2 regions of the Thalassospira sp. MIT1004 genome follow, and region 1 is predicted to be linked to the other one. Evidence: riboswitches for the same ligand, from Rfam matches in the RefSeq annotation. Region 1 holds a riboswitch; the other holds the start of a gene.
The links. A riboswitch is a leader RNA that binds a small molecule or an ion and turns the genes downstream of it on or off. The one in region 1 is predicted to bind glycine.

Region 1 (8,177 bases):
CGGTGCCGAAATCGTCAATCGCGATCCGCACGCCAAGGGCCTTAAGCTCGTTCAGTGTTGAAACGGCCTTTTCCGGGTTGTTCATCAGGATCGATTCGGTGATTTCCAGTTCCAGCGTGCCATCGGGCAGGCGGGTCTGATCCATGATTTTGGTAACAGAACGGACCAGTTCGGCATCCTGGAACTGTGCCGGTGACAGGTTCACCGCGATCCGAAGGCCCGGCAACGTGGTTTCCCGCCAGATTTGCGTCTGTTGGCAGGCCTTGTTCATAACCCATGCGCCCAGCCGGTTGATCAGGCCGCATTCCTCGGCCACCGAAATGAATTCGCCCGGCAGGATCAGGCCACGATCCGGGTGGTGCCAGCGCACCAGTGCCTCCGCCCCGACAACCCGCTCGGTGCGGCAGTCGATTTTCGGCTGATAGTAAAGTTCAAGCTGATCATATTCGAGCGCGTTGCGCAGATCTTCTTCGATGGTTTTGCGTTCCTTGACCCTCTCGTGCATCGACGGCAGGAAGAACCGGTAATTGTTGCGCCCTTCGGCCTTGGCAGCATACATCGCCATATCGGCGTTTTTGACCAGTTGTTCGGGATTTTCGCCGTCTTCTGGGAACAGCGTGATGCCGACACTGGCGGTTGAATGCAGGCGGATGCCGCGGCAATCGAACGGTTGGCAAAGTTCATCAATGATGCGCTGGGCAAGGGCAATGGTGTCTTCGATATTCTGGACATCGGTCTGGATGATGGCGAATTCATCGCCGCCAAGGCGGGCGGCGGTATCGGAATCACGGATGATCCGCGACAGGCGCTGCCCCATTTCTTGGATCATCAGATCGCCGACATCATGGCCAAAGTGATCGTTGATGTCCTTGAACCGGTCCAGATCGACAAACAGCACCGTGACCCCGCGCTGGAACCTGCGGGCGGATAGCAATGCCTGACGCAGACGGTCAAGGAACAGGGTGCGGTTCGGCAGGCTGGTCAGGACGTCATGCACGGCGAGATGGCGCATGCGGGCTTCGGTCTGTTTGCGTTCGGTAATGTCGGTATAGGTCGCAACGTAACCGCCGCCGGGCATCGGGTTGTGGTCCACCTGAACGACCCGGCCATTCGGGCGGGTGCGTTCCATGCGGTACGGTTCGCGACGGCGCGCAATCGCCACCCGGTCGGAAATCAGGGCCTGAATGCTGACATCGCCATATTCGCCGCGTTCGGCGTTGTAACGCAGTATATCGGAAAGTGGCGTTCCTTCCTTGACCAGATCGCGCGGCAGGTTCAGCAATTCGATATAGCGTTCGTTCCAGACCATCAGGTTCAGGTCCTGATCGAACAGGCATATGCCTTGGCCGATATTGTGAAGGGTTGCTTCCAGAAGGGCCTGTTTGCGCTGGGCTTCTTCCTGTGCCTGCCCTTGCAGGGTCACCATTTCATTATATTCGCGGATCAGAAGACCCAGTTCATCCGAACTGTTCCATTCCACCGGACGGCGCAGGCGGCCATGCTTGGTCATGCGGATGGAATGCAAAAGCCGGTTCAGCGGTTCCTTGATCGACCGTTTGTTGGCGATCAGAAGGCTGGCGGCGACAACCGCAATCAGCAGACCGAACAGGATCATGTCGATCACCATCCGGCGGAACAGCAAATCCTGAACGCGGGCTTCTGTGAAGTAAATCACAAGTTCGCCGACGTCATGACGCACATTATTGCGTTCAAAGAACACGCGCCGTGACAGACGCAGGGTGTCGTTCAGTTCGGATTGTGACACGCCGGTATGGGCAAATTCGGTGCCGTCAGCGCCCAGTGCCAGCACGGCGACAATATCGCGATCCCGGCTCATGGCATTCAGGGCGGATTCGATATTGTCGACATCCAGATACCAGAACGGTGTCGCCAGAACGCGGGCATTGATGTCGGCGGTCTGTTCGATTTTTTCAGTCAGGTCGTCACGCAGAACCGTGTAACTGACGTATCCGAAGACAACGAACAGCGCGAGGGAGAACAAGGAAACCAGCGGCAGCGCGATAAAAAGCAATCGGCTGCTAAGCGACTTCCGTTGTAAAAAGCCGTACGATCCGCGCGACAAGCGTATTTCTCCTCGGCACCCACTATCGACTAGTTAATGGCAACCATACCCGACCTTAGGACGGGGTCCAACATCCCTGACACTGACGTTACTCAATCTGGAAGTCAGCCCAAAAGCAAGTTTGATTTCATTTTTTTCATATAGCGTTCACAAAAAGCAATCCGATCCATCTATTTTGGATCGAAGTGCAGCAGCTTCAAGCACTTGTATGCCAGTTTATTTCGGATTTCTTATTTAGGGCGGATTTATTTCGGCACGGCCTGACGGGCGAGTTCATCGCATCGTTCGTTTTCCGGGTGTCCGGCGTGTCCTTTGACCCAGTGCCATTCAACTTTATGCGTTTTAAGAGCTTCCAGAAGCCTTTGCCAAAGCTCGACATTCTTGACGGGCTTTTTATCCGCCGTTTTCCAGCCGCGTTTCTGCCAGCCGAAAATCCATTTGGTAATTCCGTCGCGGACATAGCTGCTGTCGGTGTAGATATCGACCACACAGGGGCGTTTCAACGCTTCAAGCGCACTGATGGCGGCCATCATTTCCATGCGGTTGTTGGTGGTTTCCGGATCGCCGCCCGACATTTCCTTTTCCACGCCATTAAATCGCAGGATCGCGCCCCAGCCACCGGGGCCGGGGTTGCCGCTGCACGCGCCGTCGGTATAAATCTCGACGCGTTTATTGTCCGTTCCGGTCATGTAATTCTATTCCTCGCCCAGGCCATAGGCGCTGGCACTGTCGATCCGCTGATGAAAGCGCAGTTTATTGATGTATTCGCGTGGGTTTTTCGGTGTGACCAGCGCATCCTTGGGCGTGTTGATCCAGTCATAAAGACGGGTCAGCAGGAACCGCAATGACGCCCCGCGCGCAAGGATCGGAAGGGCGGCCATTTCGTCATCGGACAATGTGCGCACCTTGCCATAGCTTGACAGAAGGTTGCGCGCCTTGGTGACGTTGAAACTGTTATCAGGTTCGAAACACCACGCATTCATGCAGATCGCAATGTCATAGGCCAGAAGGTCATTGCACGCGAAATAGAAATCGATCAGGCCCGATACGTCATCCTTGCCCGGGAAGAAAAACACATTATCGGGGAAAAGGTCGGCATGGATCACGCCCGCAGGCAACTGATGGGGCCAGTTGGCTTCAAGAAAGGCCAGTTCATCCTCGATCAGTTTTTCAAGGCCGGGCTGAACGCCGTTAGCATCGGTACGGCAGCTTTCAAACAGCGGGCGCCAGCCCGTAACACTTAGCGCATTGCCAAGATACATGTCGAAATCCTGACCGGCGGTGTGCAAGTGTGCCAGTGCCGCACCAAGCCCGGTGCAGTGATGGGGCATGATCCGGCGCGGCGACATGCCGTTCAGGAAGGATGTGATGGCGGCCGGACGTCCGCACAAACGGCGTAACGCGACCCCGTCCTTGCCGTGGATCGGTGTCGGGCAATTCAGCCCCTTGGCCGACAGATGATCCATCAGGCCCAGATAGAACGGCAGGTCATCCGGGTTCACACGCTTTTCATACAGGGTCAGGATGAAGGATGCCTGATCGGTCTGAAGCAGGAAGTTGGTATTTTCGACACCCTCGGCGATTCCCTTGAACGAAATCACGGTGCCGATATCGTATTCGGCAACAAAACGGGCGATATCTTCGTCAGAAACGTCGGTATAGACGGCCATGGGATATCCGGATTTCCTGCATCAGGGCGGGGTTAGCTGGCAAGCTGGCGGGGCAGCTTGAAGGTGACGTTTTCATTGGTCAAAGTCAGGGTTTCGACCGTGACGTTATAACGTTCCCGGCAGGCATCGATGACTTCCTCGACCAGAATTTCCGGGGCGGATGCGCCCGCAGTAATGCCAAGCGTCGAAATACCGTCAAGCTTGGACCAGTCGATATCCTTGGCGCGTTCGACCAGAACCGAACGGTCACATCCTTCGCGTTTCGCGACTTCGACCAGACGGTTCGAGTTTGACGAGTTTGGCGCGCCCAGAACCAGAATGGCATCGGCATCGGTTGCGATCAGCTTGACCGCGTGTTGGCGGTTGGTGGTCGCATAGCAGATGTCTTCTTTCTTCGGGACCTCGATCGCCGGAAAACGGCGTTGCAGGATCGAGATGATCTTGGCCGTATCGTCCAGCGACAGGGTGGTCTGGGTCACAAACGCCAGGTTTTCGGGGTTTTCGACCTGAAGGTTTTCGGCGTCTTCTTCGGTCTCGATCAGGGTCATGCTGCCCGGTGGCAACTGCCCCATGGTGCCGATGACTTCGGGATGACCGGCATGGCCGATCAGAAGGATATGTTTGCCATCTGCATGGTGGCGTTCCGCACCACGATGGACCTTGGACACCAGCGGGCAGGTCGCATCAAGATATTCAAGCTGGCGGCTTTCGGCAGCTTCGGGGACCGATTTCGGTACACCGTGCGCGGAAAAGATTACTGGCACGCCATCCGGGACGCTATCGAGTTCATCGACAAAAACAGCCCCCATGTCGCGCAGGCGGTCGACCACGAATTTATTGTGGACGATTTCGTGGCGGACATAGACCGGCGCGCCATACTTCACCAGCGCCTTTTCGACGATCTCGATCGCACGATCCACCCCGGCACAGAAACCGCGCGGGTTGGCAAGGATGATCCGAAGGTCGGCTTTGTCAGACATGATACGGGTCCGAATGTTCATGATGTGCGCCATGCGATGGCACGGTTATTCAAATGTCTTCGTTACATAACCTGCCAGCACCGTGCACGCAATGACAGACACCGTGTAAAGATGCATGTTCAGCTATGTCCGGCCATGTATTTAGGCCCCATGCCGCGATTTGAAACGGAAGCGGGTTGTGTCGCCATATCGGAGCGAATAGACTGCGCGCGGTTGTGCCCGGACCGGGCATGACAGCGAATTTGACCAGTTCTATAGAGGCTTGGATGACGATTGCGAACGGACTGCGGCGTGTTTGTGCATTGGGTTTGGTGTCGTTTGCCGGTTTTCTGGCGGCGTGCAGCAGCAACCCGTTCGAAGAGCAGCCGGTTCCGGCATGTCCGCGGGCCTTCCTGCCCAATGATACCGCCCGATTGGTGCAGTTCAGCGGTCAGGGCAAGGACCTGACCGATGTGATCCTTGAAGCCGAATTTGGCGGTTATCTGGGCGATTGCGGCTATGACCTTGATGACAAGATCCTGAACGTCGTGATCAGCCCGGTGATCAATGCCGAACTGGGCCCGGCCGCACAGGGGCGCAACGCAAAACTCCAGTATTTCGTAGCACTTAAGGACCCGTCTGGCGAGTTTATCCAGAAGAATCTGTTCGATGTTCAGATGGCGTTTCCGAGCAATTTGAACCTGGCGCGCTATCGCGACGAGCAGGTGACTTTGAACGTGCCGCTGGATGATGTCTGGGCCGGTCCGGACTATGAAATTTACCTTGGTTTCCAGCTAAGCGCCGATCAGCTTGATTACAATCGACGCTTCGGAAAAAATTAATAATCCGGCCTATTATTCATTTTTGGTGAATAATCAAATCCCGCCCGCCTCGCGTGGCGGGATTTTCGTTTTTGAACAAAAGTTCGTTTTCGGTAATCCTCATACAAAATAATGGGCATTTGCCGGAGGGGCAAAAAAAGGGCTTTTAATCCTCATACCAATGGATGGGGTGGAGAGGATATGATTTTTGGGGCTGGTCTGGTCGGATTCAAATCCGTATAAGGGGGCATACCCAAATGATCCCCGTGGGAGAGTGCCACGGTCTTGATCGATGTGCGTGATTACATCGATAGGGATTGCGCGGACGCCGAAGGAGCAACCACCCCGGAAACTCTCAGGCAAACGGACCGCGGGGAGATGGGACTCTGGAAAGCAGGCGGCATCGAACATGGATGTGCGTCTCGCCGAAGATGTAAGCAGACCGGTATTCAAACCGGCTGTGATTCTTTCAGGCTCCAAGACAGAGGGGGACGTGGTTGGCCACTGGTCGGCTATGTTTCGCAACGACTGTCTGGAGACCTTGATGGCCGATCATCAAACCGAACTGCTGAAAACCGCCCTTTATGATTTGCATGTGGAACTGGGTGCCAAGATGGTGCCGTTCGCCGGTTATGACATGCCGGTGCAATATCCGTTGGGGGTGAAGGGCGAACATCTGCATACCCGCGCGAAGGCCGGTCTGTTTGATGTTTCGCATATGGGGCAGGTCCGCCTGACCGGCGAAAATCGCGTGGCCGAGCTTGAAAAGCTGGTGCCCGGTGATATCGCGATCCTCAAACCCGGCCGCACCCGTTATTCCGCCTTTACCAATGACGATGGCACGATTTTGGATGATCTGATGATCACCAATGCGGGCGACAGCCTGTTTCTGGTGATCAATGCCGCGTGCAAGGATGATGACATTGTCCATATGCGGGCCAATCTGGATAACGGTGTCGAGCTGATCGAGATTGATGACCGCGCGTTGATGGCCTTGCAGGGCCCGGACGCCGCCCGCGTGCTGGCGCGGTTTGCACCCTCGGTTGCCGATATGAAATTCATGAGCTTTGCCGAGATCGATATTGCCGGTATCGCGTGCTTTGTTACCCGGTCGGGCTATACCGGCGAAGACGGGTATGAGATTTCCGTGCCGAACGAGCGCGCCGAAGAGCTGGCGCGCAAGTTGTTGGCCGAGGAAGAGGTCGAGGCGATTGGCCTTGGCGCGCGTGATTCGCTGCGTCTTGAAGCTGGTCTTTGCCTGTATGGCAACGATATCGATACCACGACCACCCCGGTCGAAGGCGACCTTAACTGGATCATCAACAAGCGTCGTCGCGAAGAAGGCGGGTTCAAGGGGGCGGATGTCATCCTTGATCAGCTTGCCAATGGCGCGGATCGCAAACGTGTCGGGATCAAACCCGAAGGCAAGGCCCCGGCGCGTGAACATACGCCGGTCTTGAACAGTGACGGCGAAGAAATTGGCGAAATCACCAGCGGTGGTTTCGGCCCGACCGTGGATGGCCCGATTGCGATGGGATATGTCGCAATTGAATTTGCCGCCCCGGGTACCAAAGTCGATCTGATGGTGCGCGGCAAGGCACGCCCGGCGGAAATCGTCGAACTGCCGTTTGCGGCACATCGTTACTATCGCGGCTGATCATCAGAAAAAAAAGAGTTCGGGCAGCGTTTGCGGCCCGCAAAAGATACCGAGATTTTAGAGACAACTGATCTTACAGGGACGAATTACCATGGCTAAAAAATTCTCGCAGGAACATGAATGGGTTGAATATGAAGACGGTGTCGCGACCGTTGGCATTACCGATTACGCCCAGCAGTCGCTTGGCGATATCGTTTATGTCGAGCTGCCGGAAGTTGGCAAAAAGCTGACCAAGGATGGCGATGCGGCGGTTGTCGAATCGGTCAAGGCCGCCAGCGACGTTTATGCGCCGCTTGATGGTGTCGTTGTCGAAGCCAACGAAGAACTTGATGACAATCCGGCACTGGTGAACGAAGCCCCGGAAAGCGATGGCTGGTTCTTCCGCATGGAACTTTCCGATGAGTCCCAGCTTGATGAGCTGATGGACGAAGCTGCGTATAAAGACTTTGTCGAAGGCCTTTAAGATATGCGTTATCTTCCGCTAACCAAGGCGGATCGCGCCTCGATGCTTGAAACCATCGGGGCAAAGTCCGTTGATGAATTATATAGCGACGTGCCCGAAGGCGCGCTGCTGTCCGAGCCGGTCGATCTGCCCCATCATCTGGGCGAATTGCAGGTCGAACGCGACATGGCGAAAATGGCCGCCAAAAACATGGGCACGGCCAGCGTGCCGAGCTTCCTGGGTGCGGGGGCGTATCGCCACCATGTTCCGGCCACGGTCGATTACATCATCCAGCGTGGTGAATTCCTGACGGCCTATACCCCCTATCAGCCGGAAATCGCGCAGGGTACGTTGCAGTATCTGTTCGAATTCCAGACCCAGGTGGCATCGATCACCGGCATGGATGTGGCCAACGCATCGATGTGGGACGGGGCAACGTCGTGCGCGGAAGCCGTTCTGATGGCGTGCCGCGCAACACGGCGCAAGAAAGCGGTTCTGTCGGGGGGTCTGCATCCGCATTACCGTGAAGTCACGGAAACCTATTG
Region 2 (8,177 bases), on a different contig from region 1:
CCGCTGCCCTTAAGGCCGCCGCCCGGAAACTCCGCGAAAATGCCGATATCATTCTGGCCGCCAATGCACGCGACATGGAAGCAGGCCGTGCAAAGGGCCTGACGCCAGCATTGCTTGATCGTCTTGCGCTTGACCCTGCACGCATCGAAAGCATGGCGTCCGGGGTCGAAGCAGTTGCCGACCTTCCCGATCCGGTTGGTCGCGAACTTGCCCGCTGGAGCCCCGAACGCAACGGGCTCGATATCGCGCGCGTGTCTGTGCCGCTTGGCGTGATCGGCATCATTTATGAAAGCCGCCCGAATGTGACGGCCGATGCCGGTGCCATGTGCATCAAATCGGGCAATGCCGCCATCCTGCGCGGTGGTTCGGAAAGCTTCCATTCATCCCGCGCGATTTTTGACTGCATGCTTGCCGGTATTCTCGATGCCGGTTTGCCCGAACATGCGCTTCAGATGATCCCGGTGACGGATCGCGCCGCCGTTGGCGAGATGCTGAAACTGTCCGATTACATCGACGTCATCGTCCCGCGCGGCGGCAAGTCGCTGATATCGCGCATTACCGATGAAAGCCGGATTCCCCTGTTCAAGCATCTGGAAGGGCTTTGCCATACCTATGTCCATGCCAGTGCGGATGTGACCAAAGTCGTCGATATCGTGGTGAATGCCAAGATGCGCCGGACCGGCATTTGCGGTGCGACCGAAACCATCCTGATTGATCAGGTGGTTGCCGATGATCTGTTGCCGAAAATTGCCGCTGCCCTTGCCGACAAGGGATGTGAAATGCGTGGGGACGCCAGCGCGCAAAAGGCAGACACCCGCATCCTGCCTGCCACGGACGATGATTGGATCACCGAATATCTTGATGCCATTGTGTCGATCAAGGTCATCAATGGCGTCGAAGAAGCGGTCAACCATATCAACACATATGGATCGCATCATACCGACGCCATTTTGGCCGAGGATACCGATGCGACCGCGACGTTCCTCAATGGTGTTGATTCCGGCATCGTGATCGTCAATGCATCGACACAGTTCGCTGATGGCGGCGAATTTGGCATGGGGGCCGAGATTGGCATTTCGACGGGCAAGCTGCATGCACGCGGCCCGGTCGGAGTCGAACAGCTGACCAGCTATAAATACATCGTGCGCGGCACCGGCCAGACCCGCCCATGAGTTTTTCGACGCCCAGAAGTCATAGTGCCCCGCCCCGCGTCGGATTGCTGGGCGGGTCGTTTAACCCGGCGCATGAAGGGCATCTGCATATATCGCTGGAAGCCTTGAAAACCCTGCAACTTGATGCAGTCTGGTGGCTGGTGTCGCCGCAAAACCCGCTCAAGCCCGCCCAGGGTATGGCCGACCTTGCCGACCGGTTCGATTCGGCGCTGATGATGGCAAAGCATCCCCGCATTGTTGTTTCTGCAATTGAATCAGAACTGGGAACCCGTTATACGGCCGACACTCTCGCAGCTTTGCAGCGTCGTTTTACCCGAACGCGGTTCGTATGGCTGATGGGGGCGGACAATCTGGCCCAGTTTCATAAATGGAAATGGTGGGACAGGTTGATTTTGCGCGCTCCCATTGCGGTTCTTGACCGCGAGGGGTATTCTAACAAGGCATTGTCCGGGACGGCAGCCAAGCGTATGGAACGCTGGCGCATCCCATCGGACAGGGCGGGTTTGCTGGCCGATCTCGATGTTCCGGCCTGGGTTTACCTGCCAATAAAGCGCCATCCGGCTTCTTCGACCGCAATCCGCGCCGAAGGCAGATGGCAGGTTTGACCGGCGGGAGTTCCCCGGATCCGAAACGGATCGGGCTCTCTTGCGTAAATTGAGGTGGCGACCATAGGTACCGCAAAAAAGACTCTGACCCCGGGCGAGCTTCTTGCCCTTATCCAGAGCACGCTCGAAGACGACAAGGCCGAAGACCTTGTCACCATTAATCTGATCGATAAAACCTCCCTTGCCGATCATATGATCATTGCAACCGGGTCATCCTCCAGACGGGTGGCGTCGATGGCAGAGCATATTGTCGAAAAGCTGAAAGAAGCAGGTCAGGGCCGTGCCCAGGCCGAAGGCAAGGAACAGGGCGACTGGGTTCTGGTTGATGCCGGCGATGTCATCGTCCATCTGTTCCGCCCGGAAGTTCGCGCTTTCTACAACATAGAACAGATGTGGGGCGTTGAAAATCCGGCGCTTAAACAGCAGGCGGCGCGACTGTATTAATACAGTCCGCCCCGGTTTGCCCTGACCACCGCGGGGATTGGCCATCGGTGGTCCCCTTGCGGGCCGGAGCCAGATCGGAAAGATGCAAATTACCCTTGCTGCGGTGGGCCGAATGAAAAACGGCCCCGAGAAAGATCTTTTTGACCATTACGCAGCCCGCCTGCGCTGGCCCTTTGCCGTGCGGGAAGTCGAAGAGAAGAAAAAGCTGCCCCCCAATCAGCTCAAAGACCGCGAGGCGGAGCTTTTACTGGGCGTCATCCCCGAAAATGCCTTTTTGATCGCACTTGACGAGCATGGCCGCGAATATGGCTCCATCGATTTTGCCGCAAAGCTTGAAGGCTGGATCGATCAATATGCCGGAAATATCGCCTTTGCCATTGGCGGGGCCGACGGGCATGGGGACGCTATCAAAACACGCGCCAATACGCTTTGGTCGCTTGGCAAGGCAACATGGCCCCATATGCTGGTGCGCGCCCTTATTGCCGAGCAGCTTTTCCGCGCCCACGCCATCCAGACCAACCACCCCTATCACCGGGAATAATCCCCAAAGTCACCAAAAGCATTGGTTCCCCCACTCTTGGATAAGTTGTTTCAAAATTTGTCCATGGGTATTTCTCTATCTGTTTGAGTAGGGGAATTAACGATGCAAAACAGATACTTAAAGATTGCCGCCGCTATCGGTTTGGCAATGCTGACCGGCGCGTGCGCAGCTTCGCGTAGCGTTGTCGAAATTCAGGAACCGGCCAAAATTGAGAACCCGGCGACTGGGCCGGCCGTTAAAATCGTTTCGGTCGAAGACAAACGCCAATTCGAGATTGATCCGTCAACACCGGATATCCCGTCGCTGTCGAATGACGAGATTGATGATGTCACCTTTACATCGCGTGCCTATGCCCGAAAACGCAACACCTACGGAATGGCACTGGGAGATGTTTTGCTACCCGAAGGCAAAACCGTTGCCGATGCCGTCAACAAGGCAATCTCCAACGGCTTCAAACAGGCCGGATACCGTGTTCTTGAACCGGGGGACGCCGAATATGACAGCGCCGACTCCGTCGATGCCGACCTGATCAAGTTCTGGTCATGGTTCGAACCCGGTTTCTGGCAGGTCACGGTGCATAACAAGTCCGAAGTGACGTTGAAGGGCAACGAACTGAACAAGGGCGAACCGGTTACAGTCACCGACAGCTATCAGGAAAAGATGCAGATGGTCCTCGACAGCGACTGGCAAAGCAGTGCTGTTAATGCCCTACGCGAACTTTCCTCAAAGATTACCGAAAAACTGGAAACGCTTAAGTAACCGGCTTTAACGCAAATCATACTGCATGCGCACGACACCGGACTTGTAGTGCTCCGATGCCACCAGTTTCAGTGTCGTGCCCACAGCATCCCGGCCAAACAGCCGGATGCCATCACCGAGAATTTCGGGGATGATGAACATTTCAAGCTGATCGACAAGGCCGCCAAACAGGAATTGGGTCACAACACTGGCCCCACCGACGATCCAGATATCACCGGTATCGGACCTGTCATCGCGAAGCTGGCTTGCCAGTTCCACAAGACTACCGCCATAGGCCTCTGTATTGGCCGGGCGGTTATCGGGCAAATCGCGCGATGTCAGCACAATCGTGCGGCGATCTTCATAGGGCCAGTCGCCAAATTCCATCACCTGATCAAAGGTTTTTCGCCCGATGATCAGTGTTCCCACGGTGCCCAGAAAGCCCTCGAAATTGAACTCGGCCGGATCGAATTGATCAAGCCAGTCAACCGCGCCATTGGCGCGCGCGATATAGCCATCCAGACTGACCGCGATATAGATGCGGAACAGTTTCTTTTTCATGCTTTGCCCAACCTGTTCGGGGTCTTTGCCCCGTTTTTGATTTCTCAATGATATCAGATTGCAGGCGCAAGGTGGCAAGAATCAGGCCGGATGAAAAACACCCCCGAAACGGTGGCTTCGAGGGTGTTTGGTCGGTATTTCAAACTGTCAGCTCAACATTCGACCACGTTGACATTGACCGCTAGCCCGCCCTGGCTGGTTTCCTTGTATTTGCTTTGCATATCAATGCCGGTCTGGCGCATGGTTTCGATTACCTTATCGAGTGACACGGTATGCTGACCATCACCGCGCATTGCCAGACGGGCAGCATTGATCGCCTTGACCGCCCCCATGGTGTTGCGTTCGATGCAGGGTACCTGCACCAGACCGCCAATCGGATCACAGGTCAGGCCAAGGTTGTGTTCCATGCCAATTTCGGCGGCGTTTTCAACCTGTTCGGGTGTACCGCCCATGACGGCACAAAGCGCTCCTGCCGCCATTGAGCAAGCCACTCCGACCTCACCCTGGCAACCGACTTCGGCGGCCGAAATCGACGCACGCTTTTTATAGATCGAACCAATGGCCGCCGCCGTTAACAGGAATTCGCGTATTTTGCCCTGTGTCACATTGGCCCCGAACCGTTCGTAATAGCGCAGCACGGCGGGAATAACACCCGCCGCCCCGTTGGTCGGGGCGGTCACGACGCGCGAACCGGCAGCATTTTCTTCGTTAACCGCAAGGGCATAAAGATTGACCCAGTCGATCACGGTCAACGGGTCCTTAAGCCCCGCTTCTGGCCGTTCCGTCAGTTCAAGGTAAAGTTTGCGCGCACGCCGTTTGACATTCAACCCGCCGGGCAGAATGCCATCGGTTTTGCAGCCACGCTCAATACAATCCATCATCGCGCGATGCACGCGGTCGACAAATTCCTCGGTCTCGGCAGGTTCACGCCAGCTTTTTTCGTTTTCGGCCATGACTTCGGCAATCGACAGCTTTTCCTTTTTACAGATCGCCATCAGTTCATCGGCCGAGGAAAAGGGATAAGGCAGCGTGATATTATCGCCGGAATATTCCGCGCCGCGATCATCGCCCGAGACGATAAACCCACCCCCAACCGAAAAATATTCCTGTTTGTGCAAAACAACACCATCACGGTCAAAGGCGGTGATCCGCATGCCATTGGGATGTTCGGGCAGGCTTTCGGTCATATGGAAAACAAGGTTGGTATCCCGGTTGAAAGCAACCGGGTGCGCGCCGTAAAGCTGTAATGCGTGATCTTTATCAATCGCATCCATTGTCGGTGCGATCCGGTCTGGATCAACCGAACGCGGTCGTTCCCCCGAAAGCCCCATGATCACCGCGGTATCGGTGGCATGGCCCTTGCCGGTCAGAGCAAGCGATCCGTAAAGATCGACAATCACCGAGCCGATTTTTTCCAAAAGATTCCGGGCTTCGAGTTCCAGACAGAACCGATAGCCCGCGCGCATCGGGCCTACCGTATGCGAACTCGATGGGCCAATCCCGATGGTATAAAGATCGACAACGGAAAGATTAACGTCTTGCGGACGCTGCTTATTTTCTTCGGTCAAATGGGCCTCCCACGGCTCTTTGTCATGCGGATCAATGCCACATGACGTTATAGAACCGGTGTCTTGCCCCCTCTGTCCCTTGACCTGAGATTGTGCGCCCTGTTGCCAAAAACAAAGAAGTCTTTGACGCCATGGCTTCATCCTTCGGTGGAAATATGGTGCCGGGCGTTGGCCCCGTACCGCTTTCTCTCTCCAGAGCCTCAATCCGCAACGGTCCATCTGCCTGAGAGTTTTCGGGGCTATTGCTCCTTCGGCGCCGATCTGATCGCGGGATCAAAGCGGGCTCTCCCATCGCGGTTATTCGAGGTATCACCGTAACGCCCGAGATTACAGGCAGGTGATGATCCTTGTCAAAAAGCGACTTTGCAAGCGCACAAAAAATACCCGGTCGGAAGGCTGTTCAATACCGGCATTCATGATAGATTGCGCGTTGAAAATGCTATGATTGGCAGCGTCTGATGGCGGACCCACCGCGCCCGGCGTCTTTGTACGGATGGCAAAATTACCGGAAAATAACCATCTTTACCGGTAATTCAGCCTTTTACCTTATTTCGTGTACTTTAGTTCGTGGGATTATGATTGTGACTGTATCAAATACCGTAAAGCGCCCGCGTCCGGTGGTGCTGTGCATTCTGGATGGCTGGGGTTATCGCGAGGAAAGCAAGGACAATGCGGTTGCATTGGCGAATACCCCTGTTTGGGACGCGCTTTATGCCAACAATCCGACCGGCTTTCTGAAAGCCTGCGGTCTTGATGTCGGCCTGCCCGAAGGACAGATGGGCAATTCCGAAGTCGGCCATATGAATCTTGGTGCCGGCCGGGTTGTGATGCAGGAACTGCCAAAAATTGACGAGGCTGTCAAAACCGGTTCGATCGCAGATACCGATACGGTCAAAAAGGTTATCGCCAAGCTGAAAGAAAGCGGGGGTGTCTGTCATATCGCCGGGCTTCTGTCCGAAGGCGGGGTGCATTCCCATCAGGCCCATATGGCGGCCCTTGCCAAAATCATCGCATCGGCCGGTGTGCCGGTAAAAATCCATGCCTACCTGGATGGCCGCGATACCGCCCCCAAAAGTGCCGCCAAATTCCTTGAAAAATTCCGCGCACTGATCGGTGATGCCAATGTTGAAATCGTGACCGTCACCGGGCGCTATTACGCGATGGACCGCGACAATCGCTGGGAACGAGTCAGCCAGGCCTATTTCACGATGGTAAAGGGCAAGAATTACGCCGATGGCCGCACCGCTGAAAGTGCCGAAGCCGCAATCAGGGCAGCCTATGATGCCGACACCACGGATGAATTCGTTCTGCCGACCGTGATTGGCGATTATGCCGGCATGAAAGACGGCGACGGGCTTTTGATGACCAATTTCCGGGCCGACCGCGCGCGTGAAATTCTGGCCGCGATCTGCGGACCGGACTTTGACGGGTTTGACCGTGGCACCCCGATCAGATTTGCTGTGCAGGCCGGTATGGTTGAATATTCATCCGACCATGCAAAATATATGGATGCGATCTATCCGCCGCAGGTGTTGCCAAATATCTTTGGTGAAGTCGTTTCCAAGGCTGGCATGAAGCAGTTGCGCATCGCGGAAACCGAAAAATATCCGCATGTGTCCTTCTTCTTTAACGGCGGCGAAGAACAGGTTTTCGAAGGCGAAGACCGTATTCTGGTGCCATCGCCCAAGGTCGCGACCTATGATTTGCAGCCGGAAATGTCGGCCCCGGAAGTGACCGAAAAGCTGGTGGCGGCGATCAGGGCTGAAACCTATGACGCGATCATTCTGAACTTTGCCAACCCCGACATGGTCGGCCATAGCGGCATTTTGTCCGCCGCGATGAAGGCCGCCGAAGCGGTCGATACCTGCCTTGGACAGGTTGTTGATGCGGTTAAATCGGTGGGCGGCGTGATGTTCGTTACCGCCGATCACGGGAACTGTGAGATGATGGTGGATCCGGAAACCGGCGAGCCGCACACCGCGCATACGCTTAATCTGGTGCCGACCATTCTGGTGAATGGACCCGAAGGCGCGACACTGGAAAATGGTCGACTGGCCGATGTGGCACCGACTTTATTGCAGCTTCTCGGGCTACCGCAACCGGCGGAAATGACCGGCAAACCGTTGATCAAGGGTTTGAAAGGGAATGATGCGCTTCTTGCGAACTGATCTGCGTTCCAAGACCGCCCTGCCTGCGCTGGCTGTGATTGCAGCCATGATCGCGGGCGGGGCAGCGCCGTCTTTTGCCCAGTCGCTACGCAAGGTCGACAGTCAGCTTGATAAACTTGAAAGCCAGTTGTCAGAGCAGCAAAAGCAGGAAGAATTCCTGGCGCGCAAATCGCGCGAACTCTGGACCGAGGAACAGGCGCTTCAATCCGAAGCCATTTCGGTCGCCAGACGCGCCCAGCGCCTTGAAACAACCCTGACCGATCTTGAAGATCAGCTTGCCGAACTTGAAGTGCGCGAAAAGCGGGCCGCCACCAGCCTTGAAGACAAAGCCGGGCAATATGCCCGCATCCTGATGGCCTTGCAGCGTTTGTCGACCACCC

Region 2: it holds a riboswitch for glycine, as region 1 does, so the genes downstream of both, BC440_RS18210 (L-serine ammonia-lyase) here and gcvT (glycine cleavage system aminomethyltransferase GcvT) in region 1, are expected to answer to the same signal.

Annotation. Positions count from the first base shown of each region.
Region 1 is NZ_MCAO01000011.1:282,990-291,166, reverse strand. It holds gene BC440_RS06135 (EAL domain-containing protein) at 1-2,083, opposite strand, end outside; gene rnhA (ribonuclease HI) at 2,329-2,772, opposite strand; gene BC440_RS06125 (homoserine kinase) at 2,779-3,753, opposite strand; gene ispH (4-hydroxy-3-methylbut-2-enyl diphosphate reductase) at 3,786-4,733, opposite strand; gene BC440_RS06115 (hypothetical protein) at 4,964-5,554, shown strand; glycine riboswitch at 5,791-5,914, shown strand; glycine riboswitch at 5,918-6,020, shown strand; gene gcvT (glycine cleavage system aminomethyltransferase GcvT) at 6,078-7,190, shown strand; gene gcvH (glycine cleavage system protein GcvH) at 7,282-7,653, shown strand; gene gcvPA (aminomethyl-transferring glycine dehydrogenase subunit GcvPA) at 7,657-8,177, shown strand, end outside.
Region 2 is NZ_MCAO01000044.1:153,344-161,520, forward strand. It holds gene BC440_RS18180 (glutamate-5-semialdehyde dehydrogenase) at 1-1,172, shown strand, start outside; gene BC440_RS18185 (nicotinate-nucleotide adenylyltransferase) at 1,169-1,777, shown strand; gene rsfS (ribosome silencing factor) at 1,832-2,221, shown strand; gene rlmH (23S rRNA (pseudouridine(1915)-N(3))-methyltransferase RlmH) at 2,304-2,762, shown strand; gene BC440_RS18200 (hypothetical protein) at 2,865-3,521, shown strand; gene BC440_RS18205 (dihydrofolate reductase family protein) at 3,528-4,061, opposite strand; gene BC440_RS18210 (L-serine ammonia-lyase) at 4,214-5,629, opposite strand; glycine riboswitch at 5,700-5,827, opposite strand; glycine riboswitch at 5,831-5,930, opposite strand; gene gpmI (2,3-bisphosphoglycerate-independent phosphoglycerate mutase) at 6,205-7,797, shown strand; gene BC440_RS18220 (peptidoglycan DD-metalloendopeptidase family protein) at 7,775-8,177, shown strand, end outside.